DNA from 2 places in the Pseudoflavonifractor sp. HCP28S3_F10 genome. Region 1 is predicted to be linked to the other one. Evidence: riboswitches for the same ligand, from Rfam matches in the RefSeq annotation. Region 1 holds a riboswitch; the other holds the start of a gene.
What was found. Region 1 has a riboswitch for cyclic di-GMP ahead of ACTNBZ_RS02605 (Cna B-type domain-containing protein). Riboswitches for the same ligand answer to the same signal wherever they lie in the genome.

Region 1 (4,019 bases):
CTGTTGTCCTCGGGAAGGAACTTGATATGGTTCTCAGCCGGGATAAGGTCGGTCAGGATCCAGGCCTTGGCCTGATTCTTAATAATGTCGGTGATCTGTCCAAGACCCCAGTCAATATCATTGCCTGCGGGGACATTCTTGTTGGCGAAGCTGGAGAGCCACGTGTCAATGGGCTGATTGTTGACCTTATCCCGGATGCTTCCGTAGGACACGGTATACAGCAGGGCGTTCTCCTTGATGTCGCTGGCCACATTGGGCACATCTACATAATCGTTGTGCGTGGCCTGGTTGCCGCCGCCCTTTTTGCCATCAATGAAGGTGGTGCTGGTGGGGGCACCTTCCACATAATACGTGGGCACGCCGTCTGTGATCAGCACCACATACTTGTTTTCGATATCAGTGGTACTCAGAAGGTTGCCGGCCAGCCGGAGACCGCCCTCGATGTTCGTTCCGCCGCCGTCGGTATAGGAATCGCCGTGAGGTCCGTCAAAACTCTTGGTGTGGATATGACCCTCGTAGCCTTTTTCAAACAGCGTATGCCAGCGGAGACTGCCGAGAATGCTGTCTTTCACATAGTACTCACAACCCGGAACATTGCAGCGCCATTGCAGGTTCAGGAAACCGCCCCACTCAATGGTATTGACCTCGTGGGTGTGCGAACCGGAAATGGTGCATGCCGGATAGCTGAAGTTGACCTTGACATTATCCACTGCGCTCTTGGCAGTGTCTGTATCGGCCCAGCCCTGAATGGTATAGGCGGAGGAACCAAACTCCACGATAGAGACCTGCCGCCGGGCATCTCCGGCCTCTGCGGCAAAGCTGTCAATGAATTTCTTCGCCGCGGCCTTCGCCTTGTAGATCCGCATGTCCTCCTCGCGTTTGGGATCGCTGCCGCTCACAGTCTCCTTCATGCTGTTGGAGACGTCCATGACCAGCACGACCGCGGCGTCGGGGGAGACGACCTGTTCTGTGACCTCCTCCGAGGTCTTTATGGTCAGGGTAATTTTAAACTCATTCTCTCCAAGTTGTTCAATCATTTTGGAGTGCTTGACTTTGCCATCGTCAGTGACAACTTCCTTGCCGTCTCTGACTATCTGGTTTTTGTCTGTCCCCGCCGCGAAGGCCGCGGTGGGCAGCAGGCCGAGGACCATGATAACGGCCAGCAGGGACGAGAGCAGACGGTTGAGCTTCTTTTTTGCCAACATCTTTCATTCCCCTTTTCTAAAGATTTGGTGAGAATGGAATCAGTGGCGGCCGGACTGGCGTGGCGGTCTCCCGCGTTAGCCTCCTGAGCTTTGCGTCCCGGCCTTTCGGCCGGTTTGCCCTTTTCACGGTTCCCGCTTTCCGGTTTCCGGAAAGCGGATCAGGGCTTCTCCCCGATCAGAACGGACTTAAGATCATGGCTTCCGAAGGCGGGCGTCAGGCCAGCTCCGGCTGGAACTCGCCTCCTTCCTCTGACAGCGTACTGTCGATGAGCTTCAAAAGCTCCAGCGCGCTGCGGAACGGCGCCTGTTTCTTTCCGCCTGACCAGGAAACAGTACCCTGCCATGTGGAATTCTGGGCGCTTATCACTTGAATGACAAAGGTCTCATGCATACGGATCTCCTCCAAGCCGGGATCTGAGGGGTACCGGGGTTCTTAGTATGGCATCAGTATACAGCGCAATGGTTACATCTTGGTCACATTTTGAACCGCTGCCGTACATAATTAAAAAATTTTTTAAACCCTTCTCTGTCCGCGTGGAGCCGGGAAAGGGCAGAAAAGCCCGTCTCCGGCAGGAGGCGGGCCCTCGTTTTGCATTTTATATCAGTTCTGCCCGCAGGCGCGCTCAGCGGCCTCCACCACATGCCCAACCAGCACGCAGGTGGTCACAGAGCCCACGCCGCCGGGGACGGGAGTGATAGCGTCCACCACAGGTTCCACCTGGTCAAAGGCCACATCGCCGCAGAGCCTGCCCTCCTCATTGACATTGATGCCCACATCCACCACCACCTGACCGGGGGCGGCAAAGGATGCGTCCACCACGCCGGCTCTTCCGGCCGCGACCACCAGGATCTCTGCCTCCCGGCAGACAGCGGGCATGTCCGCCGTGCGGGTATGGCAGATGGTGACGGTGGCGTTTTTCTGCAGCAGCATCATGGCCACGGGCCTGCCCACCACCAGGCTGCGGCCTACCACAGCCACCTTTTTTCCGGTCAGGTCGTAATTATAGTGGGCCAGGATCTCCATGCAGGCCTGGGCGGTGCAGGGGGGAAAGCCCCGCTTCACCCCGGCGAACACACCGGCCAGCGAGCCGTCGGTGATGCCGTCCACGTCCTTCTCGGGGGCCAGCGCCTGGCGGACGGCCTCGTCGTCGATGTGCCGGGGCAGGGGACGGAAGAGCAGGCAGCCGTGGATGCCCGGGTCGGCATTGACCCGGCCGATGACCTCCAGCAGTTCTTCCTGGGTGCATCCGGCGTCCAGCACGAAATGGCGCACCGCCACGCCGATCTTCTCGCAGCGCTTGACCGCGCCCCGCTCGTAGCTGAGGTCATCCTCACGCTCGCCCACCCGCACGATGGCCAGGGTAGGGGTCACGCCTCTGGCCGTCAATGCAGCGGTCCGCCGGACCAGGCTGTCGCTGAGGGCGGCGGCAACTTCTTTACCGGAGAGAATGGCAGCCATATGAATTCACGCTTCCTTTCATAGATCGATCAGTGGAACCGGGCGGCCACGTCGGCGTAGATGGCGTCGGCCATGGCACAGTACCGCTCCAGCATGGCGTTGGCCTCATTTTCCAGACGGATGGCCTTGTCCCGGTCAGTCATGGACTTGGTGTTGATAAATACGTTAAGGCTGGCGCCCTGGAGGGCGGCCTTGCAGCACACCACGCCCACGCCCACGTCGGAGATGGCGATGGCAGAGCCCATACGGGCGTAGTCTTTATGAAGTTCAATGGCCTCGCACACGGCGCGCATGATGTCCATGGGCACGGCGCAGGCGGCGTCCAGGGCCTGGGCCATGACCTGGGCCTTATAGGCCCGCTGCTCCTCGGTCTCCCTGGGCAGGCCATAGGCCCGGGAGAGGGGCTCGAAAGCCTCCGCATCAGCAGCCACCAGATCCGCCAGCCGGCGGCGCAGGGCCCCGGCCTTCTGATCCAGGGCGATCACGTCGGCCTCTACACTGGCGTATTTCTTCTTCCCAACGGTGAGATTACCTACCATATTGCCCAGGGCCACGCCTACCGCGCCCACCAGGGCTGAGGCGCCGCCGCCGCCGGGGACGGGAGCCTTGGAGGCCAGCGCGTCCAGAAACTCCGTACAGGTCTGTGCTGTCAGATTCATGTCCATCCCTCGCTTTATTATATTGGGTCGAATGCCCGCGCTGACGGGGCACAGGATCGTTTCTACCCTATCATGATAACGGACGGTCCCCGAAAAAGCAAGACTTATCAGTTTAAAGAACGGGAAAAGAAGCCCGGAACGGACGGGGAACGGCCGGCAGTCAGGGAAGGGGCATTCTCCGGACGGGGGAGTTTTTGCGCTTCCTCTTGCAATCAGGGGATCGATTCGTTATAATATAAAAGATTCCGTAAAAAACCGGTCGGAACAGGGAAAAAAGGCCGGAGATGATACTTTTTAGGAAAGTGTGATAGCGTTGAAGTACGATTTCGCATCCATCGAGCCCAAGTGGCAGAAGAAGTGGCTGGACGAAAAGACCTTCCACTGCGAGGAGCACGGCAGCGGCAAGCCCAAGTTCTACGCGCTGGTGGAGTTCCCCTACCCCTCCGGACAGGGCCTGCATGTGGGCCATGCCCGCCCCTACACCGCCATGGACGTGGTGGCACGCAAGCGCCGGATGGACGGCTATAATGTGCTCTTCCCCATGGGCTACGACGCCTTCGGCCTGCCCACCGAGAACTACGCCATCAAGAACCACATCCATCCCGCCAAGGTCACTCACGACAACATCGAGAATTTCCGCAGCCAGCTGCAGATGCTGGGCTATTCCTTCGACTGGGACCGGGAGGTCAACACCAC
Region 2 (4,019 bases), on a different contig from region 1:
ATTCGCCGCCGCCCGCCGGGGACGCCGTGGGGGCGGGAGTGGCGGTGGGGGCGGGCACAGTACCGGGCCAGCCCTTCACATCCAGGACGGTGCCGGTCAGGGGCACGGGGTTGTTCTTGGCCTGGACGGCCTGGGCCTGAAGGTTCATGGTCACGGTGCAGTTCTGGTAATCGTTGCCCATGCTCCGGTCAAAGGTCACGGTCTCGAAGAGGGTGACGCTCTTGCCGGGCTCCAGGGCGCTGTTGTAGTAATACCAGCCGTCAGAACCCTTGAGCCAGGTCTCGCCGTCGATATCGGGATGCACCAGAGCGGTATCCACCCGGGCGCCCGCCACGGCGGGCTCAATGGACACATCCACCTTGACGCGGGTGTAGAACATCTCGCTGCCGGTGTTGGTGATGACGGGCTCCTTGCTGACCACCTGGCCGGGCATCACGCCGGTGAAGGACATGCCGGTGACATTGCCCGCGCCGTCGGTAATGTTTTCGCCCTCACCGGTCTCGGTGAGGGTCATCTCAACGGTCCCGGTGGTGATCACATTGGTGACATGCTGGCTGGTGGTGAAGTACGCCGCCGTTCCGATGGCCAGCAGCGCCAGCAGTGCGCCGGTCACGCCGCCCATCGCAAGCCGTTTCTTCATTCTGATACCGCCTTTCGTTCCAGTTCTCATTCACGCTCTATGTACGCTGCGTTCACAGTTGTCTGCAAAGTGATGTGCGGGGGTCTTTTCTGGTGGGGATGCCGTGGGGAAAAACCTATGGCGGAGGGGAGGGGGAAAGCTCCCCTCCGCCAGCTTGTCGTTAACCGGTACCGCTGGGAAATGGGAAATTACTCGGCGGGAGTCCAATCCTCCTGGCCGAACCAAGCCTGAATCTCAGGCAGGGTCATGCCCTTGACGGCAGCCCAGTTGGGGGCCTTGGCACCCTGAGCCTGAATGGCCTGAGCGGTAACTTTGACGGTGTACTCGGTCTGGGCATTGCTGTTGGTCAGGCTGGTGGGGATCACGATCTGATCAAACAGAGCGGGGGTCTTGCTGACCAGGCCTACATTCCAGGAATCATTCTCGGTGCCCTTCACGCACAGAGGCTTGGTGAAATAGAAATAGCCGTCGCCACCATCGACCCAGCCCGCGCCCAGAGTGTTGGGCTGATAACCAGTGCGGTACTCAGGGGTAACATTGCCCCACACAGCGCTATCCCACTCGACCTTGATGCGGACGAAGCAGGGGTTCGCGCCGGTGTTCTCAACGGTGGGGTCCTTGGCAAGAGGCTCGCCGGGATAGGCCTCCTTGGCCTCCTCCTTGCCGCTTGCATCCCAGTTGGGCTCGGTCAGAGTAATATCGACGTTGCCGATGGTGAACACGTTGCTCTTCTCTTCCTTATCGGTGAAGTAAGCCAGAGACATGCCGACCACCAGAGTGGCCATCATGCAGATCGCCAGAGCGGCGGCCATGATCTTTTTCTTCATAAGTCAGCTTCCTCTCTTCTATGTAGTAGTGAGATTTGAGTGGTCGGGGTTAGGCGCCGATGGTGGTGCCGGAAACGGTCTCCCAAGCGACCTGCTCAGCAGTCTTGCTGCCAGCAGCGGAAATACCAGCCTTCTGGATAGCATAAGCCTGGAAGGACAGGGTGGCGTTCGCGTCCAGAGTAGTCACGGTATTCTTAACAACGACCTGATTGCCCTTCAGCACGTCAAAAGTCTGATCAGCGGTAGTAGCATTGACGGTGCGGTAATACACGCCGTCAACTCCAGTAAGGGCGGTCCAGCCGTCAGCGATGGTGTACTCAAAATTAGCGTCGAAGCTGGTGCCCTTGACAACCTTCACGAACAGGTAAGAATCCTCGCTGTCAGCCTTGACGATAACATCAGCTTCCTTATCCACAGGAACGCCAGGAGACACCTTGTAGGTCTGAGCCTTGGCTTCGGTCTTAGCGTCCAGGAAGGTATCCCCGCCGATTTCCTTCTCCCGAAGGGTGATGTCGACCTTGCCGACGGTAAAGGTGTTGGTGATAGCCTGGGTCTGGGAGGTCAGCCAAGCCAGAGTGCCGCCGATGCCGATGCAGACGGCCAGAGCCAGAGCGGCGATCATAGTGAGCTTCTTCTTCATGATGTGGTTCTCCTTTTCAAAAAATTTTTTGGGGTCGCTTGCGGGGTTGTCGCTCGGGTACCGGATGAGTTTATTAAAATGCCTTACGGCGTTCCCCCTGGTTCATCTCCGCCGGCGGCCTTCTTTTTCCCGGCGGCCTTCCGGTCGGACTTCTCCGCCCATTTCAGCAGCTCCGGGGTGAAGAGGAGCACCAGCAGCACGCCGATGACGCTCCAGCCCACGTACATGCCGGGCGGGTTGGTGAGGAAATTGGAGACATATCCCAGATACGGGATGCAGAACACGGGCCTGCCGATGAGGTTGTTGAAGTGGACCGGCGAGCCGTCCACCGCGTCGTTGGCGTCGCCCTTGGTGGTGAAGCGCTGGTTCTCGCTGTCGATCTCCACCACCCGGTGGGTGGCTACCAGCAGATCCTCGTTCATCACGAAGGTGATGGGGTCGCCCACCTTGATCTCCTCCGCCGGGACGGACTTGACGTAGATCAGGCCGCCGGTGGGATAGGTGGGCTCCATACTGCCGCTGAGGACCACGAAGGGGGTCAGCCCCACGAGCCGCACGCCCACCAGCAGCACCGCCAGCAGTACCACCGCCGCCACCAGCAGCGTGGTGACCGCGTTCCATATGACCTTGATTGCTTTGGGCACCGGCCCTCACCTCGTTTCTTTTCCATGCGTCAGGGACCTTCCTGCCTTCTTCAAGGCAGGAGCCCCGCTTTCTGCGAAAAACAGAAAATCGCGGAGACTGTTCCCAGTCGTCCGCGATCGCGCCATCCGGAAAAAAGCCCTTCGGCCCCTTGGACGCCATAACAGACGACAGGGCAGCCGAACCGGCATGGCGGCTGTATGCCGCTTTAGCCTTCATGCTTTGCGTCCCGCGTTTTCGCGCGGTTTGCTTTTTTCCAGTTTCTGATTTTTACTTGTACCCGGGAGGGGGTGAAACCTCCTCTGACCCGTGGTACCCAATATTATACATATCTTTTCAAGTTTGTCAAGTCAAAGCCCGCTCTTTTTGTGCATATTCTCCTTCTGCATCCATATCCGGGGGTACGATTTAGAGGTTATGCACGATTTTTGCTCTTACTGGCTCCCAGTATAGCATGCAATGGTCACAGATTCGGTTACATTTTCCATTTCCGTGCACATTTTTTAGTCTTTTTTCCCCGCCTTTTTCCTTTCGCCCTATTTCGTCTGAAAAAGCCCGTTTTTTGACGAAAATATTGCTTTTTCTGCGTTTGACAGAACGGTGGAAAACGTTTATGATAGTAATGCTTTATATGATATCATAGTAAAGAATCCCCCGCGCCCGCCCCCGCCGTCCCCGCCGTCCCCGCGTCCCGGCAAAGACCCGGAAAGGAGTGAGCAGAACTGAATCAAAAACGAAACGCGGCCTCCGGCCGTCTGATCGCGGAGCTTCTCTTGCTCCTGGGCGTTTTCCTTATGCTGCTCACGCTGCTCTTCACGCTCTCCAGGCATGGGACCGCCACGCCGCTGGAAAAGGTCCGTCCGCTCTCGGAGGGCTGGTATCGTCTGGAGGATGGGGAAAAGCTCCCCCTCACCCTTCCCGCGGAGGTGGAGACGGAGGGGGACTGCCTTGTGCTCTACAATGACAGCCTCACTGCCGCCGACGGCAGCCTGACCGTCACCACCCGGGGCGCCCAGTATGATCTGACCGTTCTCTTTAACGATCAGGTCCTTTACCGTTATTCAGATGAGCTTTTCCCCCGCAACGACCAGATGAAGTCCAAGCTGGACTGCGACGCCCGCCTCCCCGCCGACACGGCGGACGGCGTTCTGGCCCTGCGGTATGAGAACACCGCAGGCGGGCATTTCAGTCTCCCCATGGTCTATATCGGCAGCAGCGGCGCCGTCACCCGGCAGCACTATACCGGCGCGGCCGCCAACTTCGCCATCGT

Region 2: another riboswitch for cyclic di-GMP. It lies ahead of ACTNBZ_RS09835 (signal peptidase I); the one in region 1 lies ahead of ACTNBZ_RS02605 (Cna B-type domain-containing protein).

What each region holds. Positions count from the first base shown of each region.
Region 1 covers NZ_JBQHUB010000003.1:35,247-39,265, forward strand. Annotated here, with positions in the region: gene ACTNBZ_RS02605 (Cna B-type domain-containing protein) at 1-1,205, opposite strand, end outside; cyclic di-GMP riboswitch class I at 1,247-1,334, opposite strand; gene ACTNBZ_RS02610 (hypothetical protein) at 1,420-1,596, opposite strand; gene ACTNBZ_RS02615 (bifunctional 5,10-methylenetetrahydrofolate dehydrogenase/5,10-methenyltetrahydrofolate cyclohydrolase) at 1,807-2,664, opposite strand; gene ACTNBZ_RS02620 (cyclodeaminase/cyclohydrolase family protein) at 2,694-3,317, opposite strand; gene leuS (leucine--tRNA ligase) at 3,637-4,019, shown strand, end outside.
Region 2 covers NZ_JBQHUB010000021.1:34,288-38,306, reverse strand. Annotated here, with positions in the region: gene ACTNBZ_RS09850 (TasA family protein) at 1-640, opposite strand, end outside; gene ACTNBZ_RS09845 (TasA family protein) at 829-1,467, opposite strand; gene ACTNBZ_RS09840 (SipW-dependent-type signal peptide-containing protein) at 1,517-2,107, opposite strand; gene ACTNBZ_RS09835 (signal peptidase I) at 2,191-2,751, opposite strand; cyclic di-GMP riboswitch class I at 2,921-3,010, opposite strand; gene ACTNBZ_RS09830 (GGDEF domain-containing protein) at 3,544-4,019, shown strand, end outside.